4 regions of the Streptomyces sp. NPDC041814 genome follow, and region 2 is predicted to be linked to each of the others. Evidence: riboswitches for the same ligand, from Rfam matches in the RefSeq annotation. Region 2 holds a riboswitch; each other region holds the start of a gene.
The links. Region 2 has a riboswitch for cobalamin ahead of ACZ6C6_RS11275 (ribonucleoside-diphosphate reductase subunit alpha). Riboswitches for the same ligand answer to the same signal wherever they lie in the genome.
Positions count from the first base shown of each region.

Region 1: it holds a riboswitch for cobalamin, as region 2 does, so the genes downstream of both, ACZ6C6_RS02815 (prenyltransferase/squalene oxidase repeat-containing protein) here and ACZ6C6_RS11275 (ribonucleoside-diphosphate reductase subunit alpha) in region 2, are expected to answer to the same signal.
Region 3: it holds a riboswitch for cobalamin, as region 2 does, so the genes downstream of both, ACZ6C6_RS00290 (cobalamin biosynthesis protein) here and ACZ6C6_RS11275 (ribonucleoside-diphosphate reductase subunit alpha) in region 2, are expected to answer to the same signal.
Region 4: it holds a riboswitch for cobalamin, as region 2 does, so the genes downstream of both, ACZ6C6_RS06630 (ABC transporter substrate-binding protein) here and ACZ6C6_RS11275 (ribonucleoside-diphosphate reductase subunit alpha) in region 2, are expected to answer to the same signal.

Region 1 covers NZ_JBVJAM010000001.1:616,311-623,554, reverse strand. Annotated here, with positions in the region: gene ACZ6C6_RS02820 (SCO2322 family protein) at 1-602, opposite strand, end outside; gene ACZ6C6_RS02815 (prenyltransferase/squalene oxidase repeat-containing protein) at 599-1,855, opposite strand; cobalamin riboswitch at 1,957-2,092, opposite strand; gene ACZ6C6_RS02810 (helix-turn-helix transcriptional regulator) at 2,191-2,829, shown strand; gene ACZ6C6_RS02805 (DUF3291 domain-containing protein) at 2,877-3,338, shown strand; gene ACZ6C6_RS02800 (winged helix DNA-binding domain-containing protein) at 3,335-4,468, opposite strand; gene ACZ6C6_RS02795 (helix-turn-helix domain-containing protein) at 4,471-6,468, opposite strand; gene ACZ6C6_RS02790 (3-hydroxybutyrate dehydrogenase) at 6,504-7,244, opposite strand, start outside.
Region 2 covers NZ_JBVJAM010000003.1:358,340-365,583, forward strand. Annotated here, with positions in the region: gene mctP (monocarboxylate uptake permease MctP) at 1-1,156, shown strand, start outside; cobalamin riboswitch at 1,222-1,345, shown strand; gene ACZ6C6_RS11275 (ribonucleoside-diphosphate reductase subunit alpha) at 1,486-3,912, shown strand; gene ACZ6C6_RS11280 (ribonucleotide-diphosphate reductase subunit beta) at 3,912-4,931, shown strand; gene ACZ6C6_RS11285 (hypothetical protein) at 4,928-5,140, opposite strand; gene ACZ6C6_RS11290 (GlxA family transcriptional regulator) at 5,222-6,196, shown strand; gene ACZ6C6_RS11295 (family 20 glycosylhydrolase) at 6,285-7,244, shown strand, end outside.
Region 3 covers NZ_JBVJAM010000001.1:52,232-59,475, reverse strand. Annotated here, with positions in the region: gene ACZ6C6_RS00300 (putative cobaltochelatase) at 1-1,574, opposite strand, end outside; gene ACZ6C6_RS00295 (cobyric acid synthase) at 1,571-3,124, opposite strand; gene ACZ6C6_RS00290 (cobalamin biosynthesis protein) at 3,121-4,113, opposite strand; cobalamin riboswitch at 4,238-4,365, opposite strand; gene ACZ6C6_RS00285 (hypothetical protein) at 4,513-4,746, opposite strand; gene ACZ6C6_RS00280 (inorganic phosphate transporter) at 4,780-6,045, opposite strand; gene ACZ6C6_RS00275 (class II aldolase/adducin family protein) at 6,189-6,869, shown strand; gene ACZ6C6_RS00270 (alpha/beta hydrolase) at 6,939-7,244, shown strand, end outside.
Region 4 covers NZ_JBVJAM010000002.1:277,086-284,329, forward strand. Annotated here, with positions in the region: gene ACZ6C6_RS06610 (beta-ketoacyl-[acyl-carrier-protein] synthase family protein) at 1-224, shown strand, start outside; gene ACZ6C6_RS06615 (acyl-CoA dehydrogenase family protein) at 276-2,120, shown strand; gene ACZ6C6_RS06620 (acyl carrier protein) at 2,363-2,605, shown strand; gene ACZ6C6_RS06625 (beta-ketoacyl-[acyl-carrier-protein] synthase family protein) at 2,602-3,825, shown strand; cobalamin riboswitch at 3,862-4,048, shown strand; gene ACZ6C6_RS06630 (ABC transporter substrate-binding protein) at 4,111-5,139, shown strand; gene ACZ6C6_RS06635 (FecCD family ABC transporter permease) at 5,136-6,212, shown strand; gene ACZ6C6_RS06640 (ABC transporter ATP-binding protein) at 6,209-6,988, shown strand; gene ACZ6C6_RS06645 (PRC and DUF2382 domain-containing protein) at 7,073-7,244, opposite strand, start outside.

The sequences.
Region 1 (7,244 bases), on a different contig from region 2:
GCGGCGTCGGACGCGGCGGCCGATGCGGGTGCCTTGCTGCCGCCGTCCGCGCCGCCGCCGTTCGAACCGCCGCCGTCCGCGCCGCCCGTCGCGGGGCCGGAGACCTGCTCGCCGCAGCCCGTGGCCGGGTATCCGGAGATCGCGCAGAGCATCGCGCTCGCGTCGTAGCGCAGCGGCTTGGCGACCGCCGCCAGGGCCTCCGCGCTGCTCGCGTCCTCCGCGACCCGCGCGCAGGCGGTACGCGGCGGGGGCGGGGTCTCCCCGTCCGGCGCGTCGGACGCGGTACCCGGGTCGATGACGACGGCGACGCGCTTGCTGCCGTCCTTCGCCGGGGTGTCCGCGCAGATCTTCGCGAAGTCGGGGGTGCCGCGCGGCTTGGAGGCGTCCTGGGAGTCGGCGCTCACCGAGAAGCGGAAGCCCTGCACCGACCCGTCCTCGGGCCGGACGAGCGACGGCCCCTGGGTGGCGTACGACCAGCCGCTCGCGGAGCCCTCCCAGAACGACCAGTAGCGGTAGCCCGCCGCCTGCGCCGTGCCCGCGCCGAGCAGCGCCAGGACGGCGCCGACGACCAGGAGCGCGGCGGCTCGTGCGACGCGGCTCACAGCTGCTGGTTCTTGCGGCGGCCGCTGATCAGGAAGCCGGCGCCCGCGCCGACCGCGAGGCCGATGCCGACGAACCACCAGACGCCGCCGATGCCGTCGCCGTCGCCGCTGTCCTTCTTCTCCTCGTCCTCCGTGGCCGTCGGCTCGGGCTTCTTCACGGCGGCCGGTTCGGGGCCGGTGGCGTTCAGCTGGGCGACGAGGTCGGCGCCGCCGAAGTCGTGGACGTCGGCCCCGGTCGCGTGGGCGGCCAGGATCAGCTGGGCGTAGGCGGCGGGGCCGCTCTGCTTCGCCCAGGCGGCGGAGTTCTTCTTCAGCCAGGCGACCGAACCGGCCGCCTTGTCCTTGTGCCCGGCGGCGGACAGGGCGACGACGGCGTCGGCGGTGTTGCCGAAGTCGGGCTGCGGGGCGCTGTCCTCCGCGCCGGGCATCTTCGGCAGGTCCAGGTGGCCGTTCTTCGCGAGGGCGGTCGTGAGGTAGGAGGCGCCGTTCTGCGCGGCCTGCTCCGGTTCGAGCGGGGAGCCCTTGTGGCAGGCGGGGTCCTTCACGGCCGCGTTGTCGGAGACGACCAGGCCCTTGCCGAGCGCGCCGAGGACACCGGCGGCGGTGGCGTCACCGTTGGCGGCGAGCTTGCCGGACTTGTCGGGCTGGTAGGCGAAGGCGCCGCCGTCCTTGCCGCCGCAGGGGATGGAGAACGTCAGCAGCGCGGCGTACGGGGTCCTGCCGCCGTGCGTCGTCACGTCGCCCAGCTTCTCGCCGGCCCGGGCGAGGGTGCCGATCACGATGGACGTGGAGTTCGCGTCGCTCGGGCTGCCGGCGGTGTAGCCCCAGCCGCCGTCCTCGTTCTGGACGGACTTCAGCCAGCTGACCGCGTTCGCGACGGCGTCCTGGTGGCCGCCGATCGCGCGCAGCGCCTGGGCGGCGGCGGCCGTCGCGTTGGTGTCGACCACCGTCTTGTCGGTGCAGGGCGCGGAGGCGTCCGGACGGTACGCGGGGAAGGCTCCGCTGTCGCACTGCTGGCCGGTCAGCCAGTCGACGGCCTTCGTGGCCGGAGTCACACCGGTGGCCTGCTGCGCGAGGAAGGCGAGAGACTGCCGCCACACCCCGTCGTACGTCGGGTCGCCGGTGCCGTAGAGCCCGGAGGGCAGGGCGGCCGAGGGAGAGGGCGACGGCGCGGCGACGGCGGCCGGGGCGGCGGCCGCGCAGAGCGCGGCGGCGGTGACGGCGAGCGCGGTGGCGCTGCGGCGTGCGGTCATGGCGGGCGGTGCCTCTCCTGGGGGCCGGGCACGGCACACACGGCACCAGGCTCCGGCTCCGTATTCCTCGACGGGGCGGGCCGCCGGGGTTCCGGCGGCGTGAGCGGGTCACGACTCGGGCAGGGCATTCCGACTTTCGCCTCGCGGCGGTTTACGGCTGCGGGTCAGTGCCGGATTCGCACCGGCTTCCCCCTGAACGGGCATAGTGACGACGCGGCCAGTCTAGCGGGCGGGGTTTGTCCCCCTCCCCGCCCCTTCCCGAACGGGGCGCCGCCCCGGACCCCGCTGCTCAAGCGCCGCAGGGGCTGAAAACGCCACCGCCTAGACTCGGGCCCGTGAGCAGTGACGACGCCGCCCTCGACGCGCTGGCGGTCCTCGGGGACCCCGTGCGCCGTGGGCTGTACCGACACGTGGCCGCCGCCCAGGGCGACGTCACGCGGGACGCCGCGGCGGACGCGGTCGGGGTGACGCGGGCCGTGGCCGCGTTCCACCTGGACAAGCTCGTGGACGCCGGGCTCCTGGACACCACGTTCCGGCGGCTCTCCGGCCGGACCGGCCCCGGCGCCGGGCGGCCCTCCAAGCTGTACCGGCGGGCGGCCGGCGAGCACGCCGTGTCCGTACCGCCGCGTTCGTACGACACCGTGAGCCAGTTGCTCGCCGAGGTGGTCGAACGCGCCGGGCTCGACAACGAGTTGCAGGCGGCGGCGCGCGCGGCCGGGGAGGCGGCGGGTGCGGCGGACCCCGTCCACACGTTGCGCGAGCGCGGCTACGAGCCGTACTGGGACTGCGGGAAACTCCGCCTCAACAACTGCCCGTTCCACGCGCTGGCCGAGCAATTCCCGGCCCTGGTCTGCGGGATGAACCTCGCCGGCATCGAAGGACTGCTCCCCGAGGGCTGGAAGGCGGCCATGGAGCCGCTGCCCGAAGGCTGTTGCGTCGCGATCGAGGGCCCCGAGGCGGCCGCCGAAGTCTAAAAAAGAATCCGTTGACTTTAGAAGGTTCACCCGGCCATGCTTGGCCCGTGAACGACTTCCACCTTGCCCAGGTCAACGTCGGGCGCATCCTCGCCCCGCTCGACAGCCCCCAGCTCGCCGACTTCGTCGCGCAGCTCACCGAGATCAACGCCCTCGCCGACCGCGCCCCCGGCTTCGTCTGGCGGATGGTGGACGACGGCGGGACCGACGCGACGGGCCTGCGCCCCGAGGACGGGGACCCGCTCCTCCTGTTCAACTGCTCGGTCTGGGAATCGGTCGACGCGCTGAAGGCGTACGTGTACCGCAGCGATCACCTGAGGGTCATGGCCCGCCGCCGCGAGTGGTTCGAGCGACTGGCCGAGCACCACATGGCCCTGTGGTGGGTCCCGGCCGGCCACCGCCCGAGCGTCCAGGAAGCGATGGACCGGGTCGCCCTGCTCCGTGCGAAGGGCGACACCCCCGACGCCTTCACCTTCCGCGCCCCGCACCCGCCGCCCGGCACTCCCTAGAGCATCCGCACATCCGCGTCCGGGAGCTTCGCCCACCAGTGGTGGTAGCGGTTGTAGACCACCCGCTCACGGGCGCCGAGGAACGCGGTCAACGCATCCGCCTCCGCGGCGAGTCCGTCCCAGACGGCGGGCGGCAGCGGACGGAACGCCGTGGCCTCGACCCCCTCGGCCGTCGGCCGCCACACGCCCGCGACGAAGCCGTCCACCAGCAGGGTCGGCAGCACGTCCCCGTTGCGCCGGATCACCAGCGGGCGGTACTCCGGCGGTATCACCCGGTCCCGGTCCGCATAGGCCAGCAGCGTGGAGTCCCACATCGCCATGAGCCTGGACGGGGCCGGTGTGTCGGCGTCCGGCCGGGAGGCGCCCGGGAGGTCGAACAGCACCTCACCGCCCGGCCCCCGAAGCCGCTCCACCTCGTCCGCCAGGGCCGCCAGCTCCGCCCGGACCGGCGCCCGCCCCACCATCGAGAACTGCGCCACGTCCGCGACCGACGCCGGGCCGAACCCGGCCAGGTACCGCAGGATCAGCGTGCGCAGCGCCGCCCGGTCCACCTCCCGGCCCCGGGGTGCGGGGCCCTCGCCCGCCGCGATGAACGTGGCACGCGTGCCGAAGGACCACGGCGGACCGGCCGGGACGTGATGGAGCGGCGCGTAGTTCTTCATGCCCCACCACACCGCGTCCTTGCGCTCCGCCCCGAACCGCTCCGCCAGCCACGCCTGGATCTCCGCCGACGTCCTCGGTGTACGGGCGAACTCCACGACCTCCGCGACCAGCTCCTCGCCGTCGGCCGGGGTGAGCCCGGACGCGGTGAACCGGGAACCCAGCCGCGAGCCGTACAGCACCGGCTGCATCGCCGCCCGGAACGCCGGGTAGTCCTCGGCGTGCACCGCGTGCAGCGTGATCCGCATGAGCGTCGCCTTCACCACCGACCGCTCCGCGAAAGCCGCGTCGAGCGCCTCCGGGGCGAAGCCCGAGAGCCGGTTCCACAGGGCGATGTAGGGCGAGGCCGGCTGCTGGGCCTGGAGCGCGACCACCCGTCGCACTCCCTCGGCCGCGGTCAGCGGCTCACGGGCCAGGAGCAGTTGGCGGCTGAGGGTCGCCCGGTTGAGGGCGCGCGCGGTGATCGTCACGTTCAGGATTCTGCCCGGCGGAGCAGCCGCGCGTCCCGGGAGGACCCCGACAACAGATGCAGCCGCAGAGCCAGTTGGAGTTCCAGCGCCCGGTCCGGCTCGTTCCAGTCGCGGCCCAGCAGCACCTGGACCCGGTCCAGCCGCTGCACCACCGTGTTGACGTGGACGTGCAGCTCGTCCTTGGCCCGGATCAGGCTGCCGCCCGCCCCGAAGTACGCACTCAGCGTCCGCACCAGATGCGTGCCGCGCTGCGCGTCGTACTCCAGCAGCGGCCCCAGCGTCGCCGCCACGAAGCCGTCCACGTCCTGCGCGTTGCCCAGCACCACGCCCAGGAACCCCAGCTCCTCCACGCACGCGCCCTCGCCCGTCCGCCCCAGCACCCGCATCGCCCGCAGACAGCGCGCCGCCTCCGCGTAGGCGGCGGCCAGCTCCCCGGCGCCCCGGGCCGGACCGGCGGCCGCCACCGTGACCGGGGCCTGGGCCAGCTGCCCCAGCTGGGCCGCCGCCGCCCGGGCCGCCGCACCCGCATCCGTACCGGTGTCCTCCGTCAACAGCACCACAGCGCCCGCGTGTTCGGCGCTCACGCCTTGGTGCTCGCCGCCGAACAGGAAGCGCATCGCGGCCGGGGCGAGGCGCTCGCGGGCCACGGTCTCCGCCACGAGCAGCAGATGCGGGCGGTCCAGGTCGATGCCGAGACGGCGGCCCCGCTCGGCCAGCCCCGCCGGGTCGCGGGCCGGGTCCGCGAGCAGGTCCGCGATCAGCTCGCCGCGTATCCGGTTCTCCGTCTCGGCCACCGTCCGCCGCAGCAGCAACAGCAGCCCCGTCACCACCGCCGACCGCTCGAACAGCCGCCGGTCCGAGTCGTCCAGCGGGCGGGCCCGGTGCAGGACGAGCCCGGCCAGCAGCTCGTGACCGGCGAGCACCGCGCACACCACCCGCCCGTCGCGGTGCACGGCCCGCGCCCCGGTACGCGACTCCTCGGCCGCCTCCGCCAGCCAGCCCGCGTCCATGCTGTCGGCGGCGAAGTCCGTCCCGTCCGGGCGGACCGCGGCCAGCGGGCGGCCGCCCGGGTCGTGGATGGTCAGCGGCGAGCCGAGCAGCCCGGCGACCGCCGCCGCCACGTCCTTGACGTCCCGGCCGCGCAGCACCAGGTCGGTGAGCCGGTCGTGTGCCTCCTCCGCCCGCGCCATCGCCGCCGAGTGCGCCCGCACGGAGGCGTTGGCCTCGGCCAGCTCCGCGTTCGCCTCGGCCAGTCCGGCCAGCGCCGCCGTGGTGTCGGCGAGCGCGCGGGCCGTGTCGATGGCGATCGCCGCGTGCGCGGCCAGCGAGCAGAGCAGGGCCACCTCGTCCGGGCTGAAGACCCGGGGCGACCGGTCCGCCGCGAACAGGACGCCGATCACCTTTCCCGTACCGCCCCGGCTCGACCCGAGCAGCAGCGGCACGCCCAGGATCGCGACCAGGCCCTCGTCCAGCACCCCGGCGTTGATGTTGCGGGTGTGGCGGAAGCGGTCGTCCGTGCGGTAGTCCGGTGTCGCGTACGGGCTCGCCGTCTGCGCCACCAGACCGCCCAGGCCCTCGCCCAGTTCCAGCCGCAGCCGCTGGAAGAGCACGGAGACCGATCCGTCGGTGACCCGCATGTAGGTGTCCCCGGCCTCCTCGTCCGGCAGGGTCAGATACGCGGTGTCCGTGCCCAGCAGCATCCTGGCCCGCCGCACGATCGCCTTCAGCACGTCGTCCAGGTCGCGCGAGGCCGCCAGGTCCCCCGCAGTGTCGAACAGCGCGGTGAGCTGGGCCTCGCGCCGCCGGTGCTGGCGCAGCGCGCTCCTGATCCGCAGCGCGGTCGCCGTCGCCCGCTCCACCTCCGCCAGCTCATCGGCCGGCGCCCCGTCCGCCCGCGCCTGCGAGGAGACCGCCCCCAGCGCCTCGGCCGGGGCGTCGTCGGCCAGCAGGTCGAACAGGCGCCGGAGATGGGGCGCGGCGGAGGGGAGCGGTTCAGGCATGGCGTCCAGGGTCCTCGGGGGTTCGGGGCGGCGGGTCAGTTCGCGGTCCAGCCGCCGTCCATGGAGAGCGAGGAGCCGGTGATGTGCCCGGTGCGCGGGCCGCACAGCCACAGGACCGCCTCGGCCACGTCCGCCGGCTCGATCAGCCGTTTGACGGCGCTCCGCTCCAGCATCACCCGCCCCACGACCTCCTCCTCGGAGATCCCGTGCGCCCGGGCCTGGTCGGCGATCTGGTTCTCCACCAGCGGGGTGCGCACGTATCCGGGGCAGACGCAGTTGCTCGTCACCCCGTGCTCCGCCGCTTCGAGCGCGACCACCTTGCTCAGCCCCTCCAGTGCGTGCTTGGCCGTCACATAGGCCGATTTGTACGGGCTCGCGCGCAGTCCGTGCACCGACGAGATGTTGACCACGCGCCCCCAGCCGCGTTCGTACATGCCCGGCAGGGTCCGGCGCAAGACGCGGAACGGCGTCTCCACCATCACGCGCTGGATCAGCGCGAACCGGTCCGGCGGGAACGCGTGCACCGGCGCCACGTGCTGGATGCCCGCGTTGTTGACCACCACGTCCACATCGGCGGGCAGGGTGTCCACGACGTCGGGCTCGGACAGGTCCACCACCCAGGGCGTCCCGCCGATCTCCTTCGCCAGCCGCTCGGCGGCCTCACCGGCCCGGTCCACGACGTGCACATGGGCGCCCGCGGCGGCGAGCGCCTGCGCACAGGCCCGTCCGATGCCGCTCGCCGCCCCGGTCACCAGCGCGGTGCGCCCGGCCAGGAC
Region 2 (7,244 bases):
GCTGGACGTGATGGGCGTCGGGGGCGGCGAGAACACCAACTGGTTCGTCAAGGACCTGCCGCTGCTGATCGCGTTCGCGGTGCTCGCCGCGTACACCTACTCGTCGGGGCTGCGGGCGCCCGCGCTGATCGCGTTCGTCAAGGACGGGCTGATCTACCTGGTCATCGCCGTCGCGATCATCTACATCCCGATCAAGCTGGGCGGCTTCGACGACATCTTCGCCTCCGCCCAGGACAAGTTCACCAAGGCGGGCGCGGGCGGACTCGCACCGCCCGAGGCCGGGCACTGGGGTTACGCCACGCTGGCACTCGGCTCCGCGCTGGCGCTGTTCATGTACCCGCACTCGATCACGGCGACGCTCTCCAGCCGCAGCCGTGAGGTGATCCGCCGCAACACCACGATCCTGCCGCTGTATTCGCTGATGCTGGGCCTGCTCGCGCTGCTCGGCTTCATGGCGATCGCCGCCGGCGTCAAGGTGGACAACGGCCAGCTGGCCATCCCGCAGCTCTTCGAGAACATGTTCCCCGACTGGTTCGCCGGGGTGGCCTTCGCCGCGATCGGCATCGGCGCCCTGGTGCCGGCCGCGATCATGTCCATCGCCGCGGCGAACCTGTTCACGCGCAACATCTACAAGGACTTCCTGAAGCCGGACGCGACGCCCGAGCAGGAGACCAAGGTCTCCAAGCTGGTCTCGCTGCTGGTCAAGGTCGGCGCGCTCGCCTTCGTCCTCACCATGGACAAGACCGTCGCGATCAACTTCCAGCTGCTGGGCGGGATCTGGATCCTCCAGACCATGCCGGCCCTGGTCGGCGGCCTGTTCACCCGGTGGTTCCACCGCTGGGCGCTCATCGCCGGCTGGGCGGTCGGCATGATCTACGGCACGGCTGCCGCGTACGGGGTCGCGAGCCCGACGCAGAAGCACTTCGGCGGGTCCTCCAAGGAGATCCCGGGCCTCGGCGAGATCGGCTACATCGGCCTCACCGCGTTCGTGCTGAACGTCGTGGTCGTCGTCGTCCTCACCTTCGTCCTGAACGCGGTCAAGGCCCCCGTCGGGACCGACGAGACCTCCCCCGGCGACTACACCGCGGACGCGGGCGACCCGGGCGTCCAGGAGAAGCTGCCGCCGGCCACGGCGGGAGCACCCGGCGGTCACTGACCGCACACCTTGACGCCACGCGACACAACATGTGGGGGCTGCCCGGCAGGGCGGCCCCCACATGTATGCTCATGCTCGCTGTCGCCGCAGGGGAATCCGGTGTGAATCCGGAACTGTCCCGCAACGGTGTTTCGGTGTGCTTCGGCACACCCGACAAGTCCGAGGACCTGCCGACGGCGCATCCGGCTCGACCGAACCGGATGCCCAGACGTCCGGGCCTCGTGGGATGGGCCGGTGGACGCCGCACGGAGTGCCGCCCCGCCCGGGCCCCTCCTGCCCGGCTGCCCCCGCTCCCCGCCGGCCCAGAGCCGAGCGAGGGAGAGCACCACGTGACCATCGCGCCAGCCGATCCGGCTTCAGCGGCCGCATCAACGGGAACCACGAGCGACGGACCGGGCACCGCACTGCTGCGGACCCTGACCGACCTCACCGCGGACCTGCCCGACACCGACCCCGGCCGCGTCGCCGCCGCCGCGCTGCGCGGCCGCAACGCCCGGTCGGACGAGGCGGAGCTGCGCTCGCTGGCCACCGAGGCCGCGGCGGGCCTCATCTCCGAGGACCCGGCCTACTCCCGCCTCGCCGCCCGGCTGCTCACCCGGTCCATCGCGGACGAGGCCGCCGGACAGGGTGCCACCTCGTTCGCCGCCTCGGTCGCCGTGGGCCACCGCGAGGGCCTGATCGCGGACCGGACCGCCGAGTTCGTCACGCTCCACGCGACCGCCCTGGACGCCCTGGTCGAGCGGTCGCTCGCGGACGGGGCCGACGACCGCTTCGGGTACTTCGGGCTGCGTACCCTGCACAGCCGCTACCTGCTGCGCCACCCGATCACGCGCCAGGTCATCGAGACCCCCCAGCACTTCATGCTCCGGGTCGCCGCCGGGCTCGCCGAGGACACCTCCGAGCGGGCGCTGGACGAGGTCGCGGCGCTGTACGGGCTGATGAGCCGGCTGGACTACCTGCCGTCCTCGCCGACGCTCTTCAACTCCGGCACCCGCCACCCGCAGATGTCGTCCTGCTACCTGCTCGACTCGCCGCTGGACGAGCTGGACTCGATCTACGACCGCTACCACCAGGTGGCCCGCCTGTCGAAGCACGCGGGCGGCATCGGCCTCTCGTACTCCCGCATCCGCGCCCGGGGCTCGCTGATCCGGGGCACCAACGGGCATTCCAACGGCATCGTGCCGTTCCTCAAGACGCTGGACGCCTCCGTGGCCGCCGTGAACCAGGGCGGCCGCCGCAAGGGTGCCGCCGCGGTCTACCTGGAGACCTGGCACGCGGACATCGAGGAGTTCCTGGAGCTCCGCGACAACACGGGCGAGGACCAGCGGCGCACGCACAACCTGAACCTGGCGCACTGGATCCCGGACGAGTTCATGCGCCGCGTCGACGCGGACGCCGCCTGGTCGCTGTTCTCCCCGGCGGACGTGCCGGAGCTGGTCGACCTGTGGGGCGACGCGTTCGACGCCGCGTACCGGGCCGCCGAGGCGAAGGGCCTGGCCCGCAAGACCATGCCGGCCCGCGAGCTGTACGGCCGGATGATGCGGACCCTGGCGCAGACCGGTCAGGGCTGGATGACGTTCAAGGACGCCTCCAACCGCACCGCGAACCAGACCGCCGAGCCGGGCAGGGTCGTGCACTCCTCGAACCTGTGCACCGAGATCCTGGAGGTCACCGACGACGGCGAGACGGCCGTCTGCAACCTCGGTTCGGTCAACCTCGGCGCGTTCGTCAAGGGCTCCTCGATCGACTGGGAGCGGCTGGACGCCACCGTGCGCACCGCGGTGACCTTCCTCGACCGCGTGGTGGACATCAACTTCTACCCGACCGAGCAGGCCGGCCGGTCCAACGCCCGCTGGCGGCCGGTGGGCCTGGGCGCGATGGGCCTCCAGGACGTCTTCTTCCAGCTGCGGCTGCCCTTCGACTCGCCCGAGGCCCGCGCGCTCTCCACGAAGATCGCCGAGCGCGTCATGCTCGCCGCGTACGAGGCGTCCTGCGCCCTCGCGGAGCGCCCCCAAACACCTTCGACAGGCTCCGGTGCAGGGGGGACCCCCCTGGGTCCGCTGCCCGCCTGGTCCGAGACCCGGGCCGCGCGCGGGGTGCTGCACCCGGACCACTACGACGTGGAGCTGAACTGGCCGGAGCGCTGGGATGCCCTGCGGGCCCGGATCGCGAGGAGCGGGATGCGCAACTCGCTGCTCCTGGCCATCGCCCCGACCGCGACGATCGCCTCGATCGCGGGGGTCTACGAGTGCATCGAGCCCCAGGTCTCCAACCTCTTCAAGCGGGAGACCCTGAGCGGTGAGTTCCTCCAGGTCAACGGCTACCTGGTGGACGAGCTGAAGCGGCTCGGCGTGTGGGACGCGCGGACGCGTGAGGCGCTGCGCGAGTCGAACGGCTCGGTGCAGGGCTTCGCGTGGATCCCGGCGGACGTGCGGGCGCTGTACCGCACCGCGTGGGAGATCCCGCAGCGCGGCCTGATCGACATGGCGGCGGCCCGTACGCCGTTCCTCGACCAGAGCCAGTCGCTCAACCTGTTCCTGGAGACGCCGACGATCGGCAAGCTCTCCTCGATGTACGCGTACGCCTGGAAGCAGGGCCTGAAGACGACGTACTACCTGCGGTCGCGTCCGGCCACCCGGATCGCCCGGGCCGCGTCGGCCGCCGCGACCGTCCCCGTACAGCAGGCGCAGGCGCCCGACGCGGAGGCCATCGCCTGCTCCCTGGAAAACCCCGAGTCCTGCGAGGCATGCCAGTAATGAGCACCACCCCCACCGAACAGAACCTGCTCGACCCGGGCTTCGAACTGACCATGCGGCCCATGCGCTACCCGGACTTCTACGAGCGCTACCGGGACGCGATCAAGAACACCTGGCACGTGGAGGAGGTTGACCTCCACTCGGACGTGCCGGACCTCGCCAGGATGACGCCCGCCGAGCAGCACCTGATCGGGCGGCTGGTCGCGTTCTTCGCGACGGGTGACTCGATCGTCGCGAACAACCTGGTGCTGACCCTGTACAAGCACATCAACTCCCCCGAGGCCCGGCTGTATCTGTCGCGGCAGCTGTTCGAGGAGGCCGTGCACGTCCAGTTCTATCTGACGCTGCTCGACACCTACCTGCCCGACCCGGACGACCGCGCGGCGGCTTTCGCGGCGGTGAAGAACATCCCCTCGATCCGCGAGAAGGCGGAGTTCTGCTTCCGGTGGATGGACTCGGTGGAGAAGATCGACCGGCTGGAGTCGAAGGCGGACCGCCGCCGCTTCCTGCTGAACCTGATCTGCTTCGCGGCGTGCATCGAGGGGCTGTTCTTCTACGGCGCCTTCGCGTACGTGTACTGGTTCCGCTCGCGCGGGCTGCTGCACGGCCTGGCCACCGGGACCAACTGGGTCTTCCGCGACGAGACCATGCACATGAACTTCGCGTTCGAGGTCGTGGACACGGTCCGCAAGGAGGAGCCGGATCTCTTCGACGACGCGCTCCAGCAGCAGGTCACCGACATGCTGAAGGAGGCCGTCGAGGCGGAGCTGCAGTTCGGCCGCGATCTGTGCGGCGACGGGCTGCCCGGCATGAACACCGAGTCGATGCGCGCGTACCTGGAGTGCGTCGCCGACCAGCGGCTCACCCGGCTGGGGTTCCCGGCGGTGTACGGATCGGAGAACCCGTTCGCGTTCATGGAGCTCCAGGGGGTCCAGGAGCTCACGAACTTCTTCGAGCGGCGCCCGTCGGCGTACCAGGTGGCCGTGGAGGGCACGGTCGCCTTCGACGACGACTTCTAGACCCTCGCCCAGCTCCTGAGGTACGGACGCCGTGCGGCCCCCGCCGGCCGCGCGGCGTCCGCGCTTTGCGGTGGGCGGGTGCTCCGGTCCTGTTCCGCTTCGCGCAGCTCGCGGTCGATGCGGCGTTCGCGGGCCATGCCGACCAGTGCGGGCAGCAGGACGAGGGCGAAAAGTGCGGAAATGCCGAGGAAGTTCAGGAATGTGTTCATGCCTCTACTGTCCTCGTTCCGGCGAAGAAGCGGCAGTGGCAGGACTGTCATAGGACATCGAATTACTGCCACACTGGGTCCATGCTGAACAACGTCGCCGCCCTGATGCTCGATGACGTCCACCCCTTCGAACTCGGCGTGCTCTGCGAGGTCTTCGGCCTCGACCGGAGCGACGAGGGCCTGCCGGTGCACGATTTCGCAGTGGTCTCCGGCGAGGGACCCCAGCTCCGGACCCACGCCGGCTTCACGATCAGCACCCCCTACGGCCTCGACCGGCTGGAGGAGGCCGACCTCGTCGCCGTACCGGCCGGCGGCCGCTTCGGGGAGCGCGAGTTCCCCGAGGAGGTCCTCACCGCACTGCGCCGGGCCGTGGAGCGGGGCGCCCAGGTGCTCAGCGTCTGCTCGGGGGCCTACCTCCTGGGCGCGGCCGGACTGCTGGACGGCCGCCGCTGCACCACGCACTGGCGACACGCCGACGACCTGGCCCGCCGCTTCCCCGAGGCCGCCGTCGAGCCGGACGTGCTGTACGTGGAGGACGGGCCGGTCACCACGTCGGCGGGGACGGCGGCGGGGATCGACGCCTGCCTGCACCTGGTCCGGCAGGCGTACGGACCGGCCGCCGCCAACACCATCGCCCGGCGGATGGTGGTGCCGCCGCACCGGGACGGCGGGCAGGCGCAGTACATCCAGCGGCCGCTGCCACGCACCCGCTGCGACACGGTGGGCGACACGCTGGCCTGGATGGAGCGCCACCTCGACCGCGAGATGACCGTCGAGCAGCTCGCGGACCGGGCGCACATGTCGCCGCGCACCTTCGCCCGCCGCTTCCAGCAGGAGACCGGGACCACTCCGTACCGCTGGCTGCTGCGCCAGCGCGTCCTGCTGGCCCAGCACCTGCTGGAGACATCCGACGAAACCGTCGACACCATCGCCGACCGCACCGGCTTCGGGACGGCGGCGGCGCTGCGCCACCAGTTCGTACGGGCGCTGGACACCACGCCACAGGCGTACCGGCGCACCTTCCGGGGCCCGTCGGCGGTCGGCGAGGCGGCCTGACCCCGGGGCCGTCATCGGATCATTCGTCCAACCGATCGCGTGACATGTCCATGGACCGGAGTCGGGCCCGCGCGCCAGGGTCGGGCCCATGGAGATGCGGAAGGCAAGACGAAGGACCATCGGGGCCGTGGTGGCCGCGCTCGCCGCCACCCTGCTCCCCTGGCAGACCGCCTCGGCCGAGGAGGCCCGGGCGACCACCCCGCCGCCGGAGGTGCTGCCCTCGCTGCGCCAGTGGCAGCCGGGCAGCGGGGAGTTCGTCCTCACCGACCGGGCCAGGATCGTGCTGGACGGGGTGCGAGAACGGCGTACGGCGGACGACGCGGCCCGGTTCGCCGGTGAGCTGGCGGGCAGGCAGCAGGTGGCCCGGGGCCGGGCGCGCGCCGGTGACATCGTGCTGCGCCAGGACGCCTCGCTGAAGGGCTTGCTCGGGGCGGAGGGCTACCGGCTCGACGTCGGCGACCGGGTCACGGTCACGGCGGCCACCTCGGCGGGCGTGTTCTACGGCTCGCGAACGGTGCTCCAGTTGCTGAACGACGACGGGCGGGCCGCGCGCGGCTCGGCGTCCGACGTACCCGCGTACCGGGAGCGCGGGGTCGGGGTCTGCGCCTGCTACATCAACGTGTCGCTGCCCTGGTTCGAGCGGCTGATGAAGGACATGGCGTCCCAGAAGCTCAACCAGCTCTGGATCGAGGCGAAGGTCCGCAGCGACACCGACCCGGAGTCGGCGTTCTGGGGCTACTACACCAAGCCGCAGATCCGCGCGCTGGCCGCGATGGCGAGGAAGTACCACATCGAACTGGTCCCGGAGATCAACTCCCCCGGCCACATGGACCCCTACCTGGAGAACCACCCGGAGCTCCAGCTCAAGGACAAGGACGGCGTGGCCTCCCCGCCCCGCCTGGACATCTCGCGGCCCGAGGCGCTGACGTACTACACCTCGCTGGTCGACGAGGCCCTGGACGTCTGGGGCACCGGCACCTGGCACATGGGCGCCGACGAGTACATGCTCGGCTCCTCCTACCCGGACTACCCGCAGCTCCAGGCGGCG
Region 3 (7,244 bases), on a different contig from region 2:
CCGACCTTGTCGCGCCGCTGGTAGGCGTCCATCAGCAGGGACAGCACCGCGCCCTTCACGGCGCCCATGCGCTGCCGGGCGGCCATCGACCCGGAGGCGTCCACGACGAACAGGACGAGATTGCCCTCGCGCCCCTCCCGCGTCGCCTGCCGCAGATCGTCCCGCCGCACCACGAGCCCCCGCCCGGAGCGGCCCCGCGCACGCTGGTGCGGGGCGGCGGCCAGGACCGTCGCGGCCAGATGCAGCTTGGTCAGCGCGCCCTCGGGCCGCCGCGCACCGGTCGTCCGCCCGTGCTCGGTGCGCGCCCGGGACCGCCGCCCCGCAGCGCCCTCGCCCAGACCGGGCACGCTGAGCATCTTCGTACGGAACGGCTCACCGGCCCGTGCGGGCTGCTGCTCACCGCCCTGGCCCGGTACGGGCGCGCCCGAACCGGGCGGCGTGTCGTCCGCCCCGTCGACGAGTGCGGTCGGCGTGTCGGGCACGTCTCCCGGCGGCAGCCCGCCGCCTCCGCCTCCGCCGTCGCCCCCGTCACCGGGCCCGTCCGGTTCCGGCTCGTCGTCCCCGCCGCCGTTCTGCTCCAGCGTGTCGTCCAGCTTGTCCTCGTCGAGGCCCGGCGCGTCGAAGGGATTGCGCCGCCTCCGGTGGGGGAGCGCGAGCAGCGCCGCCTGCCGGACGTCCTCGGCGCGTACGTCGGTGCGCCCCGCCCACGCCGCCAGCGCGGTCGCGGTCCTGGCCATGACGATGTCCGCCCGCATCCCGTCGACCTCGAAGGCCGCGCAGGTCGCCGCGATCTGCCGCAACGCCCGGTCACCGAGCACCACTTGGGGCAGCAGTGCCCGCGCGGCGGTGATCCGGCCCCGCAGCTCCGCCTCCTCGTCGGCCCAGCGCGCCGCGAAGCCCGCCGGATCGTCCTCGTAGGCGAGCCGCCGCCGCACGACCTCCACCCGCTGGTCCGTCTCCCGGGACGCCGCGACCTCGACGGTCAGCCCGAACCGGTCGAGCAACTGCGGCCGCAACTCGCCCTCTTCGGGATTCATCGTCCCCACGAGCAGGAACCGCGCCGCATGCCGTACGGAGACGCCCTCGCGCTCCACGTACGAGGCGCCCATGGCCGCCGCGTCCAACAAGAGGTCGACCAGGTGGTCGTGGAGGAGGTTGACCTCGTCCACGTACAGGATTCCGCGGTGCGCGTCCGCGAGCAGCCCCGGTTCGAACGCCTTCACGCCCTCCGCGAGGGCCCGTTCGATGTCGAGCGCCCCGACGAGCCGGTCCTCGGAGGCGCCGACCGGAAGCTCCACGGTCCGCGCCGCCCGCGACACGCCGGCCGCGTCCTCGTGCGGGCCGTCCGGACACGCCGGGTCGGGCGAGGCGGGGTCGCACGAGAAGCGGCACCCCGGCACGACGGGGACCTCGGGCATCAGCGCGGCCAGCGCGCGTACGGCGGTCGACTTGGCGGTGCCCTTCTCGCCGCGGACCAGGACCCCGCCCACGGCCGGGCTGACCGCGTTGAGCAGCAGCCCGAGCCGCAGGTCGTCCTGGCCGACGATGGCGGTGAAGGGGTAGGGCGTACTCACAGGGCCTCCTTGACGGGGATGGCGGGCGCGCCGGGCGGGATGAACGGCAGACCGGACGGCGCGCCCGACTCGATGAGCCGCCACAGCGCGTCGGTGTCCGCGTGCTCCTCGATCAGGTCGCCGAGGCGGTCGAGCTGTTCCTCGCGCAGCGCGGCGAAGCAGGTGTCGGGGGCGGGCACGAAGCGGCGGCCCGCGATCCGGGCGACCTCGGTCAGGAACCGGCGGCGGAACGCGTCGCTCTCCAGCGAACCGTGCCAGTGCGTCCCCCACACCGCCCCGGAGCGGCAGCCGTCCAGCGGGGTGCCCCGGCCGTCCGTCAGGAAGGGTTCGCCGCCGCGCACATCGGCGACCCCGTGGTGGATCTCGTAGCCCTCGACGGGCTCACCGAGCGCCACTCCGGACGGCCGGGCCAGGGTCTTCTCGCGCTCGAAGCGGACGCGCACGGGCAGCAGGCCCAGCGCGTCGACCCGGCCGGCGCGCGACTCCACCTCGTCCTCGACGCGCTCGCCCAGGATCTGGTAGCCGCCGCAGATGCCGAGCACCGGCCGCCCCTCGGCGGCGCGCCGCCGCAGCGCCCCGGCGAGCCCGCGCTCGCGCAGCCAGGCGAGCGCCTTCACGGTGCCCCGGGTGCCCGGCACGATGACGAGGTCGGCGTCGGCCAGCTCCTCGGGCCGGTCCACGAAGCGGACGACGACGCCCGGTTCGGCGGCCAGCGCGTCCACATCGGTGAAGTTCGACATCAGCGGGATCGCGCACACGGCGACGCGCAGGACGTCCTCGCCGTGCGGCGGCGCGACCGTCGACTCGCGCACGGTGCCGCGCAGCGACACCCTGAGGCCGTCCTCCTCGTCGATGCCGAGCCCGTGCGCGAAGGGCAGCACCCCGTACGTGGGACGGCCCGTCAGATCGCGCAGCATGTCGAGCCCCGGCTCCAGCAGTGAGACGTCGCCCCGGAACTTGTTGACCAGATATCCCGCGATCAGCTCCTGGTCCTCCGGCGCGAGCAGCGCGGTCGTCCCGAAGAACGAGGCGAACACCCCGCCGCGGTCGATGTCCCCGACCACCATGACCGGGAAGCGCGCGGCCCGGGCGATGCCCATGTTCACGATGTCCGTGCGGCGCAGATTGATCTCGGCGGGCGAGCCCGCGCCCTCGCAGATCACCGCGTCGTACGTGCTCCGCAACTGCTCCAGGCAGTCCGTGACGGTGGACAGCAGGCGCTCCTGCCGCCCGCCGTGGTAGCCGCGGGCGCTCATCTCGCCGACCGGCCGCCCCATCAGGACGACCTGGCTGGAGCGGTCGCCGCCGGGCTTGAGCAGCACCGGGTTCATCAGGGCGGTCGGCTCGACGCGGGCGGCCTGGGCCTGCATCGCCTGGGCCCGGCCGATCTCGGCGCCCTCGCGGGTGACGAAGGAGTTCAGCGACATGTTCTGCGCCTTGAACGGGGCGACCTTCACCCCCCGGCGCACCAGCCAGCGGCAGATGCCCGCCGTGACGACGCTCTTGCCCGCGTCCGATGTGGTCCCGGCGACCAGCAGTCCGCCGCTCATATCGCTCTCCGTCCAGCAGTACGGGATCCGTGAGGTCTCCGGGCCCGGCGCGCGAGGGCCGCCGCGCCCAGCCGGGCGGCCACGGTGACGCCGAGGGCGAGCACGCCCACCCGGCGCGACAGGCGCACGGCGCGCTCGATGTCCCCGGTCTCCACCGCCCGCCCGGCCTCCCCGTTGAGCACGGGCCGGTGCTCGACGCGCCCGCCGTACGCCAGGGTCCCGCCCAGCCGTACGCCGAGCGCCCCGGCGAACGCGGCCTCCACGGGCCCCGCGTTGGGGCTCGGGTGCTTCGCGGCGTCCGCCCGCCAGGCCCGTACCGCCTCCCGGGGACGGCCGCCGGAGGCCACGGCGAGCACGGCGGTGAGCCGGGCGCCGGGCCAGCCCGCGAGGTCGTCGAGCCGGGCAGAGGCCCAGCCGTACCTCAGGTGGCGGGGCGACTTGTGGCCGACCATCGCGTCGAGCGTGTTGGCGGCGCGGAAGCCGACGAGCCCGGGGACACCTGCGAGGGCGCCCCAGACGAGGGCACCGACCACGGCGTCCGAGGTGTTCTCGGCGACGGACTCGACCACGGCCCGCGCGATCCCGGGGCCGTCCAGCGCCCGCGGGTCGCGCCCGCACAGGTGCGGCAGCCGCTCCCGGGCCGACTCGATGTCGCCCGCGGCGAGCGCCCCGCCGATGGCCCGGGCCTCCCGCCCCAGCGACGTACCGCCGACGACGGACCAGGTGGCGGCGGCGGTCAGGGCCACGGACGCGGCGGGGTGGCGGCGCAGGGCGCGGGCGGCGAGCGCGGCGCTCCCGGCGGCGCCCCCGGCGCAGATCAGGGTGTGCAGGGCGCCCCGGCCGCGGTGGTCGCGCCAGAGCCGGTCCTCGACGGCCGCGGCGGCCCGCCCGAAGGCGGCGACCGGGTGCCCCCTGCGAGGGTCACCGAGCAGCAGGTCGCCGATCAGGCCGGCGGTGGCGCCGTACGCGTAGATGCGATCGGCACGCACGGTTCAGCCGGCCGTGCCGGAGTCCGCCGACGAGGGCTGTGGGAAGAGGTGCGCACGGCAGCCGGGCATGGCGATATGTCCTCACTCAGGGTCCGCGCCCTGGTTCGACGTGACGGCGACAGGGAGTCTCCTGGCTTCCGGATCGGCGGATTCCCCCGGTCTTCCAGCCCGCTCGCGCGGGCCGTGACGTGCGGTGGGGGACCGCTCCCCGGTGACAGTGGCGGGACCGCGCCGGATTCGCACCGGCTTCCTCTGCTGTCGCCGTAATGGCTCCGGCAGTCCACCACGCCCCGCGAACGCCCGTCAACTCGCCGTTGACCTGCGACGGCGCGCCGTGGGCGGACGCACATCGGGCCGGACGCGCACGAGGTGCGTCCGGCCCGATGGGGTGGTGAGGCGTCAGGCGACGATCAGATAGATGCCGTACGCGACCGCCGCCGCGCACAGCCCGAAGCAGACGTACGCCCCGGCGCGCGCCAGCAGGACCGATCCGCCCGCCGTACCGCCCTCGGCGGCCGTTTCCGGCTGCCTGGAGAGGCCGACGATGCCGAGCGTGAAGAGGCCCACCAGGGCGACGGTGGCGACGAGGGAGACGCCGAAGACGGTGCCCAGAGCTGCCCAGTCGATGTTCATACGGGGTGTCCTTTACCGGAGTACCGGGGTCTGTCAGACCGTGGCGGGTCGGGCCGGATCGGCGGCGACGGGACCGGCGGGCGCCGGAATGGTGGCGGCGAGGTCGTGCGCCACGGTGGGCGGCGGGCTCACGGCGGCGATGGCCTGGGTGACGACACCCGCGGGCTCGGCCGGGGCCGCGTCCTCGGTGCCGGGTGCGACGTCGCCGTGGCCGACGGGCTTGCGGCGGGAGAGCATCCAGATCGCCCCGGAACCGGCGACCAGGAGGGCCGCGACGACCACGACGCCCCAGGTGCCCTGCTTCGTCAGGAACTCGGCGCCCGCGCCGACCAGGCCGGCGGCCGGCAGGGTCAGGCCCCAGGCGACGAACATCCGGGTGGCGGTGGACCAGCGGACCACACCCCCGGCACGGCCGAGGCCCGCGCCCATCACGGCCCCGGAGCAGGACTGCGTGGTGGAGAGGGAGAAGCCGAGGTGCGAGGAGGCCAGGATGACGGTGGCCGCGCTGGTCTGGGCGGCGAAGCCCTGCGGGGGCTTCAGCTCGGTCAGGCCGCTGCCCATGGTGCGGATGATGCGCCAGCCGCCGAGGTAGGTGCCCATGGCGATGGCGAGACCGGCGCTCACGATCACCCAGACCGGCGGGTTGGAGCCGGGGGAGAGGACGCCGCCGGTGACCAGGGCCAGGGTGATGATGCCCATCGTCTTCTGCGCGTCGTTGGTGCCGTGGGCGAGCGAGACGAGCCCGGCCGAGGCGATCTGCCCCGCCCGGTAGCCCTTGGCGGTCGCCTTCTCCTGGGCGTCGTTGCGGATCTTCCCGCCGATCCGGTACGTGAGGCGGGTGGCCAGGAGCGCGGCGACGCCGGCCACGATCGGTGCGGCGACGGCGGGCAGCAGCACCTTGGTGACGACGGTGCCGCCGTTGACCGACGACCAGCCGGCGGACATCACCGCGGCGCCGATGAGGCCGCCGAACAGTGCGTGGGAGGAGCTGGACGGCAGTCCGACCAGCCAGGTCAGAAGATTCCACAGGATGGCGCCGACGAGCGCCGCGAAGATGACCTCGGTTCTGAGGCCGTCCTCGTTGACGATCCCGCCGGAGATCGTCTTGGCGACCTCCACGGACAGGAACGCGCCGACCAGATTGAGAACGGCGGACATCGCGACCGCCGTCTTGGGTTTGAGGGCGCCGGTCGAGATGGTCGTGGCCATCGCGTTGGCGGTGTCGTGGAAACCGTTCGTGAAATCGAACACTAGAGCTGTCACGATCACTATCGCGAGCAGCAGCGTGATGTGTTCCATTTACCCAGGCAATCGTTCGACGTCATTGGCACGTGGAACGTAGGCAACTTGAGTGAACGGAAGATGAACTGAGCAGGGCGCTGTGGTGACCTCCGCGACGGTGCCCGGGTGGCGCCCGGGGCGGGGCCGGAAAGGATCTTCGTATGAGTGACCGAGAGCACGTCGCGATCGCCCGGGGATGGGAGGCGGTCATGGCCGCGGCCCGCCGCACGGCGGCCGAGGGACTGGTCGTCGGAACCTCCGGAAACGTCTCGCTCCGGGTCGGCGACACGGTGCTGGTCACGCCCAGCGGAGTGCCGTACGACCGGCTGGGCCCCGAGGATCTGACCGGCGTCGATCCGGAAGGCAACCAGACCTTCGGGGCTCTGGCCCCCACCAGCGAACTTCCCCTCCACCTCGCCGTCTACCGGAACACCGACGCCAGGGCCGTCGTGCACACCCACGCGGTCCACGCCACCGCCGTCTCCACTCTCGTCACCGAGGTCCCCCCGGTGCACTACGCCGCCGCGATGCTCGGCGGCACGGTCCGCGTCGCCCCCTACGCCCGCTACGGCACCCCCGAACTTGCCGCGAACATGCTCACCGCCCTCCGCGACCGCACCGGCTGCCTGCTCGCCAACCACGGCACCGTCACCTACGGCGCCACCCTCGACGAGGCGTACGACCGCACCGCCCAGCTCGAATGGCTCTGCCACGTCTGGCTCACCGCGAGCGCCGTACCCGGCCGCACCCCGGCCCTGCTGTCCGACGGCCAGCTCGGCGAGGTCCTGGAGGCGCTGAAGGGGTACGGGCAACCAGACCGGGACGGCACCGGACGGCGCTGAAGGGGGACGGGCGGCACCGGACGGCCCTGCCCGCTGGCATTGCGGCGCCCGGACCCCGACACTGAGGGTGTGCGCCCGGTTACCGCGACGGCAGTGGCCGTCACCACACTCATCGGCGCCGGTGCGGCAGCGGTCGCGGCCGGCCGGTTCGCCGGCGACGTCGCCCTCAGGACGCCGCCCGGCCGACCGCTCCCCGCCGACCGCGAACTCACCGTCCACGCGACGGCCGCCGGACAGGTCACCCTGACCCGGTCCCTCACCTCGCTGCGCCCCGGCACGTACGGGCTGACCGGCAAGGACGTCCACGCCGTCGTCGGGCCCGTGCTCGACCGGGCCCACCAGGCCGCCGACACAGTCGTGCGCCGCCTGGAACGC
Region 4 (7,244 bases), on a different contig from region 2:
CCGCCGCGGGCGCGATCGAGGCCGCCGCCACCGTGCTCACCCTCGAACACGGGGTCGTCCCGCCGGTCGCCAACCTGGACGCCCCGCCCGCCGACTGGGACATCGACTGCGTCACCAAGGAGCCGCGCCGCCTCCGCGTGGAGCGGGCCGTCAGCCACTCCTTCGGCTTCGGCGGGCACAACGTCGCCCTCTGCTTCGAACGGGTTCGCCCCTCCGGACGGTGAACATCTGCCCGAGCGCGGTGTCCTGACCGTACGCCGGTCGTTCAGCTTTGTATGACCACCACGCTCACCGTCGCCGACCCCCTCGCACGACCGCTCACCTCCGTACTCCTCGGCGCCGACGCCCGCCGGGAGCACGGCTTCTGGCGGCGGCTCGTCGCCACCGAACCGTTCCGGCTGCCCCCGGGGCCGGCGGCCGGGGGCACTCCGGACGAACGGCTCGCCCGCGCGTACGCACGACTGCGCACCCTCAACGACGCCCTGGACAGCGCCGCCCGCCCGGCCGCCGACTTCCGGGCGCTGGCGGCCCTGCACGAGTGGCTGGCCCCGGTCGACCCGGCGCTCGCCACCATCGCGGGCATCCACTACAACCTCTTCCTCGGCAGCCTCCTGGACCACATCGCCGACAACCCCCGCGACCTGTCGGACTTCCTGACGCTGCGGCGCACCGGAACCTTCCTCTGTACGGAGGTGGCACACGGCAACGACGCGGCGGCCGTCGAGACGACCGCCTCCTACGACCCCGTCCACGACGGGTTCGTGCTGCACACCCCGCACTGCGGGGCGCAGAAGTTCATGCCCAACACCGGGCAGGCGGGCGGGCCCAAGTCGGGGCTCGTCGCCGCGCGGCTGCTGGCCGGCGGGGCCGACCGGGGGGTCTTCCTGCTGCTGGTTCCGCTCACCGACGCCACCGGTCCGCTGCCGGGCGTACGCGTGCGCGGACTCCCCGCCCGGATGGGCAGCCCCGTCGACCACAGCCTCACCTCGTTCGACCACGTCTTCGTGGGGCGCGAGGCGCTGCTGACGGGCCCGCAGGGGTGGATCGACGGCGACGGGGAGTTCCGCAGCGCCGTCGAGGGCCGCAGGCGCCGTTTCCTCGCCTCCATCGCCCGGGTCGTCACCGGCAGGATCTCCATGAGCGCCAGCGCCGTCGGCTCGGCGCGCGCCACGCTGGCCGTCGCGGTGCGGTACGGCGGCCACCGCCACGTCTCCGCCGGACGCGGGGCGCGGCTGCCGGTGCTCGCCTACCGCACCCACCACGGCCCGCTCGCCGAAGCCATGGCCACCGTCTTCGCCATGAGCCTGCTGCACCGCCGCGTCCTGGACCGCTGGGAGGCGGCCCAGGCGGGGCCCGAGGCCGGGCGGGAGGCGGCCGAGCGCCTGGTGGACATCGCCAAGGGCTGGATCACCTGGCAGGCCAGGGCCGTGATCGTGGAGTCCCGGGAACGCTGCGGCGCCCAGGGCCTCCTGGAGAACAACGGGATGGCCGCGCTCGTCACCGGCGTCGAGGGCGCCATCACCGCCGAGGGCGACAACCTCGCCGTCCACGCCAGGGCCGCCGCCGCCCTGCTCGCCGACCGCCCCCCGTACGAGCCGGGCGCCCCGGACAGCGGCGAACTCACCGACCTCCGGTTCCTGGTCCGGCTCCTGGGCCGCGCCGAGGAGCTGTGGTTCGCACGCGCCGGGGCCCGGGCGGCCCGGACGGCCCCCGGCGACCCGCTGGGCCGGTGGAACGCGGCGGCGGGCCCCGCGCTGCGCGGGGTCGAGGCGCACGCCTGCCGACAGGCGGCCGAGGCGTATGCGGAGGCGGTCGAGGCACTGCCCGCCGGAGCGGACCGGGACCGGCTCGGCGAATTGGCCCGGCTGTTCGCCCTGGGCCGGGTCGCGCGCGACAGCGGGGACCTGCTCGCGGCCGGCCACCTGAGCGCCGGTCAGGCGGAGGCGCTGACGGACCACACCGAACGGCTCATCGACGCGGTGGCCCCGCACCTCCCGGAGCTCGCCGACTCCTTCGCGTTCCCCGAGGAGATGCTCGCCGACTGGCCGATCGCGGGCGCCGGTTACGCCGAGGCGTACGACGATCCGGAGGCCCACTGGCACCGGGCGGCCGGCCGGTGAGGGGTACACGGGCGCGCCGCGCGGCACGCGCCGTACAAGGGCTCGGGGCGGGGGCCGCCCTCCTCGCCTACTGGACGACCGTCGCCCTGCTCGCGCGGTGGTGCGGGGCGCCCCGGCCGGATGTTGGTGAATCGGTTCGCCGCTGGGCGTAACCGGAGCGACGCTGCTCAGTTGTTCCGGCGTCGGGGCCGTGCGCACAAGCACCGGACGCCCCGCCCGGATGGCATGAGGAAAGGAAGACCATGAGCACGATCCACCCCCGCATCACCGACGTACTCAGCCGTACCTTCAAGGTGCCCGTGGCCGAGATCCTCCCGGACTCCACGATGGACAGCCTGGACATGGACTCCCTGGCGGCCGCCGAGTTCGCCGTCGTCCTCCGGGAGGCCACCGGGGTCGAGCTGGACACGGGCACCCTCACCCGGGGGACCACCCTCGCCGAGCTCACGGCGCACCTCGACGCGGCGGTGGGCGCCGCCCGATGAGGACACCGGCCATCGCCGTCACCGGGCTGGGCATGATCACCCCGGTCGGCAACGACACCGAGTCCACCTGGGAGGGGGTGTGCGCGGCCGTGAGCCCGGCCCGCACCGTCCCCGCGCTCGCCGGGTGCGCGATCGACTTCGCCTGCGTGGTCGACGGCATCGACCTGGACGCCGAGATCGGCCGCCGTACGGCCTTCCGGATGGGCCGGTACGTCAAGTTCGCGGTCCTGGCCGCCCGGGAGGCCGTCGCCGACGCCGGGCTCGACCCCGCCGGCTGGGACGGCAGCCGGGTCGCGGTCGTCGTCGGCACCAGCAGCGGGGGCTCCGCGCACCTCACCGACCAGGCGCTGGTGCTGGAGCGGCGGGGCCCGGAGGCCACGTCGCCCGCCGGGGTCCTGCTGACCATCCCCAACATGCCCGCAGCCGAGATCGCGATCGAGATGCGGGCCACCGGACCCAGCATGGCCCCCTGCACGGCCTGTTCGTCCGGCGTCACCGCGCTGTCCGTCGCCCGCGACCTGCTCGCGACCGGGCAGTGCGACGTGGCCATCGCGGGGGCGACCGAGTCGACCGTCTTCCCGATCGCCATGACCGGCTTCGCCCGGTCCGGCGCGGCCGCCCGCGCGGACGGCGACCTCTCCCGGCTTAGCCGGCCCTTCGCCGCCGACCGCGCCGGACTCGTCATGGGCGAAGGGGCCGCCGTCATGGTGCTGGAACGCGCCGCCGACGCGGAGGCCAGGGGCGCCGAACCCCGGGCCCTGATCGCCGGCACCGGCGCCACCACGGACGCCCACCACCCCACCAGCCCGCACCCCGACGGGCGGGTCGCCCGGGCCGCCGCCGAGGCCGCCCTGCGCGACGCGGGCTGGCGGGCCGACGAGGTGGAGCACGTCAACGCGCACGGCACCGCGACCGTACGCAACGACGCCGCCGAGGCCGCGCTGATCAGCCGGGTGTACCGGCACCGGCCTCCCGTCACCGCCCCCAAGGGCGTGCTCGGGCACTGCATGGGCGCGGCCGGGGCGATCGAGGCGGGGCTGACGATCCTCACCCTCCAGCGGGGGGTCGTCCCGCCGGTCGCCAACCTGGACGCGCCCGCGCCCGGGTTCGACATCGACTGCGTCACGAAGGTGCCGCTGGTGCGGCCGGTCAGCCGGGCCGTCAGCCACTCCTTCGGATTCGGCGGGCACAACGCGGTGGTGGCCCTCCAGCGCCCCTGACCGGCCGGACGCGGCGCTGAGCTGCGGGTAAGCCCGTGGTAGCGTGCCGGAGCCAGTCGAACTCCTCGTGGGAGTCAGGGAATCCGGTGCGAATCCGGAACTGACGCGCAGCGGTGAGGGGGACGGGCGGGGCCACGGCCACTGGGAGACCCGGCGTCTCCCGGGAAGGCGTCCCGTCCGAGCGAACCCGAGTCCGAAGACCTGCTGGCGACCGCCGCCCGGGACCGGGCGGCGGACCGTACAGCGGGCCCCGCGCATGGGCCCAGAGACGCCGAGGTATGCCCCGTGCCGCCCATACGTACCGCCGCTCTGCTCACCGTCGCCCTCCTGCTGCTGACGGCCTGCGGAGGGTCCCCGTCCGGGAAGGCCGACGCCGTCGGCCCGACGGACGGCTATCCGGTCACGCTCAGGAACTGCGGGCGCACCGTCACCGTGGACGCCCCGCCCCGGCGCGCGGTCTCCGTCGACCAGGGCACCACGGAGATCCTGCTCTCACTCGGCCTCCAGGACCGGATGGCCGCCACCGCCACCTGGACCGACCCCGTGATGAAGGGCCTGGAGAAGGCCAACGCGGGCGTGAAGCGGATCGCCGACAACCGGCCCTCGTCCGAGAAGGTCCTCGACCAGGAGCCGGACTTCGTCGCGGCCGACTTCGAGTCGACGCTCGCCAAGGGCGGCGTCGCCCCGCGCGAACAGTTCGAGAAGCTGGGCGTCCCCACCTATGTCTCGCCCGCCGACTGCACAGCCAAGGACAACACCAAGGACGGCGACGGCGTCCGCAGCGGCGCCCTGACCATGGACAGCGTCTACGCCGAAGTGCGCGACCTGGCCCGGGTGTTCGGCGTGCCCGAGCGCGGGGAGAAGCTGGTCGAACGGCTCGGCGACCGTATCCGTGAGGCCGCCGACGGCGTCGACGGATCCGGCACCTCCGTCATGTACTGGTTCGCCAACTCCGAGTCCCCCTACCTGGCGGGCTGCTGCGGGGCGCCGGGCATCATCACCCGGGAGCTCGGCCTGAAGAACGTCTTCGACGACACGCACGACGAATGGCCCCAGATCAACTGGGAGACCGTCGCCGACCGCAACCCGGACGTCCTGGTCATCGGCGACCTCACCCGCAAGTCGCAGACCGCCGAGAGCGCTGCCGGGAAGATCGCCTTCCTGGAGTCCAACCCCGTCACGAAGAGGATGGACGCCGTACGCCACAAGCGCTACGTCCTGCTCAGCGGCCAGGCCATGAACCCGACCATCCGCACGGTCGAGGGCGTCGAACTGGTGGCCGCCGGGCTGCGCGACCTCGGACTCGCGGGGTGACGGCCACCGCCCGGCTCACCGCTCCGCGCGAGAAGGACCCGGAGACGACGCCCGCACGCTCCCGGCTGCGCGGCGGCCTCCTGTGGACCGGCGGCCTCCTGCTGCTCGCCCTGTCCGTCGCGGTCGCCGTCACCGTCGGACCGGCCCGGATCTCCGTCGTGGACGTCTGGTCCGCCGTCGCCGCCCACCTCGGCATCGGCGAGGCCCGGCTCAGCCCGATCCGGGACGGCATCATCTGGAACCTGCGCATGCCGCGCACCCTGCTCGCCGCCGTCTGCGGGGCAGGCCTCGCGGTCTGCGGGACCGTCATGCAGTCGCTGCTGCGCAATCCGCTGGCCGACCCCTTCGTCCTCGGCGTCTCCTCCGGCGCGTCCACCGGCGCCGTCCTGGTCGTCGTGCTCGGCGTCGGCGGGGGAGCCGTGACGCTGCCGGCCGGGGCGTTCATCGGGGCCCTCTGCTCCTTCGCCCTGGTGATGCTGCTCAGCCACACCCTGGGCGGCTCCACCGACCGGGTCGTGCTCTCCGGCGTCGCGGCGATGCAGCTGTTCTCGGCGCTGACCTCGTTCGTCGTCATGACCGCCGCCGACGCCGAGCAGACCCGCGGGGTGCTGTTCTGGCTGCTCGGCTCGCTCGGCGGAGTCGGCTGGACCGATGTCTGGGTCTGCTCCGCCGTCCTCGCCGTCAGCCTGCTGATCTGCCTGGGCCACGCCCGTACGCTCGACGCCTTCGCCTTCGGGCAGGACGCGGCCGCCGCCCTCGGCGTGAACGTCGCACGCGTCCGGACCGTCCTGCTCTGCACGACCGCGCTCCTGACCGCAGCGCTCGTCAGCTCGGCCGGGGCCGTCGGCTTCGTCGGGCTGGTCCTGCCGCACGCCGCCCGTGCCCTCACCGGCTCGGGCCACCGCAGGCTGCTGCCGGTCACCGCGCTCGCCGGGGCCGTCTTCCTCGTCTGGGTCGACACGCTCGCCCGGACCGTCCTCGACCCCCAGGAGGTCCCGGTGGGCGTCGTCACCGCCCTGATCGGCGTGCCCGCGTTCGTCGCCGTCCTCCACCGCACCAGGCGGCCCGCGTGACCGGGCCGACGACCCGGGGCCTGCGGGCCGAACGGGTCGGCCGGGAAGCCGGCGGCCGCCTCCTCCTGGACGGCGTGACCCTCGCGCCGGAGCCCGGCACCACCGTGGGCCTGATCGGCCCCAACGGCTCCGGGAAGTCCACGCTGCTGCGCGTCCTCGCCGGGGTCCTCGCCCCGCACTCGGGCGTCGTCACCCTGGACGGCGCGCCCCTGCCCGCCGTCGGGCGCCGCGCGGTGGCCCGGCGCGTCGCGGTCGTGGACCAGCACGCCGTCACCCAGGAGGAGCTGAGCGTCCTGGACGTCGTGCGCCTGGGCCGCATCCCGCACCGCCGCGCCTGGGCCGCCCCGACGGGCGAGGACGCGGCGGCGGTGGACGAGGCGCTGGAGCGTACCGGGCTCGCCGCCCGGCGCGACCAGTCCTGGCACACGCTGTCCGGCGGGGAGCGCCAGCGCGTCCAGATCGCCCGCGCGCTCGCCCAGCGGCCGCGCGAACTCCTGCTGGACGAACCGACCAACCACCTGGACATCCAGCACCAGCTGGAACTGCTCTCCCTGGTCGCCTCGCTCCCGCTGACCGCCGTCGTCGCCCTGCACGACCTCAATCTGGCCGCCATGTTCTGCGACCGGATCGTGGTGCTGAGCGGCGGACGGGCGGTCGCGGGCGGGACCCCGGAGCAGGTGATCACCGAGGCGCTGATCCAGGAGGTGTACCGGGTGAGGGCCGTCGTGACCCCGGACGGGCCGCAGGGCAGGCCCTCCGTGCGCTTCCTGCCCTGACCGGCCCGGGCACACGAGAGGGCGGGCCCGTCGGCGGGCCCGCCCTTCGCCTGTGGTGCGGTGCGGCAGTCATGCCGGCGGGGGTCAGCGGTGGCGTCCTCGGCCCATGTCGCCGCCGGTGTCCTTGCCGCCCATGTCCTTGCCGCCCTTGGTGGTGCCGTCCGCGTAGTCGATCTGCTCCTTGCGCAGCTCGGCGGAGACCTCCTTCTGTTCCGTGACCCTCTGGGTCTCCATCCGGACGCGTTCGACCGGGACG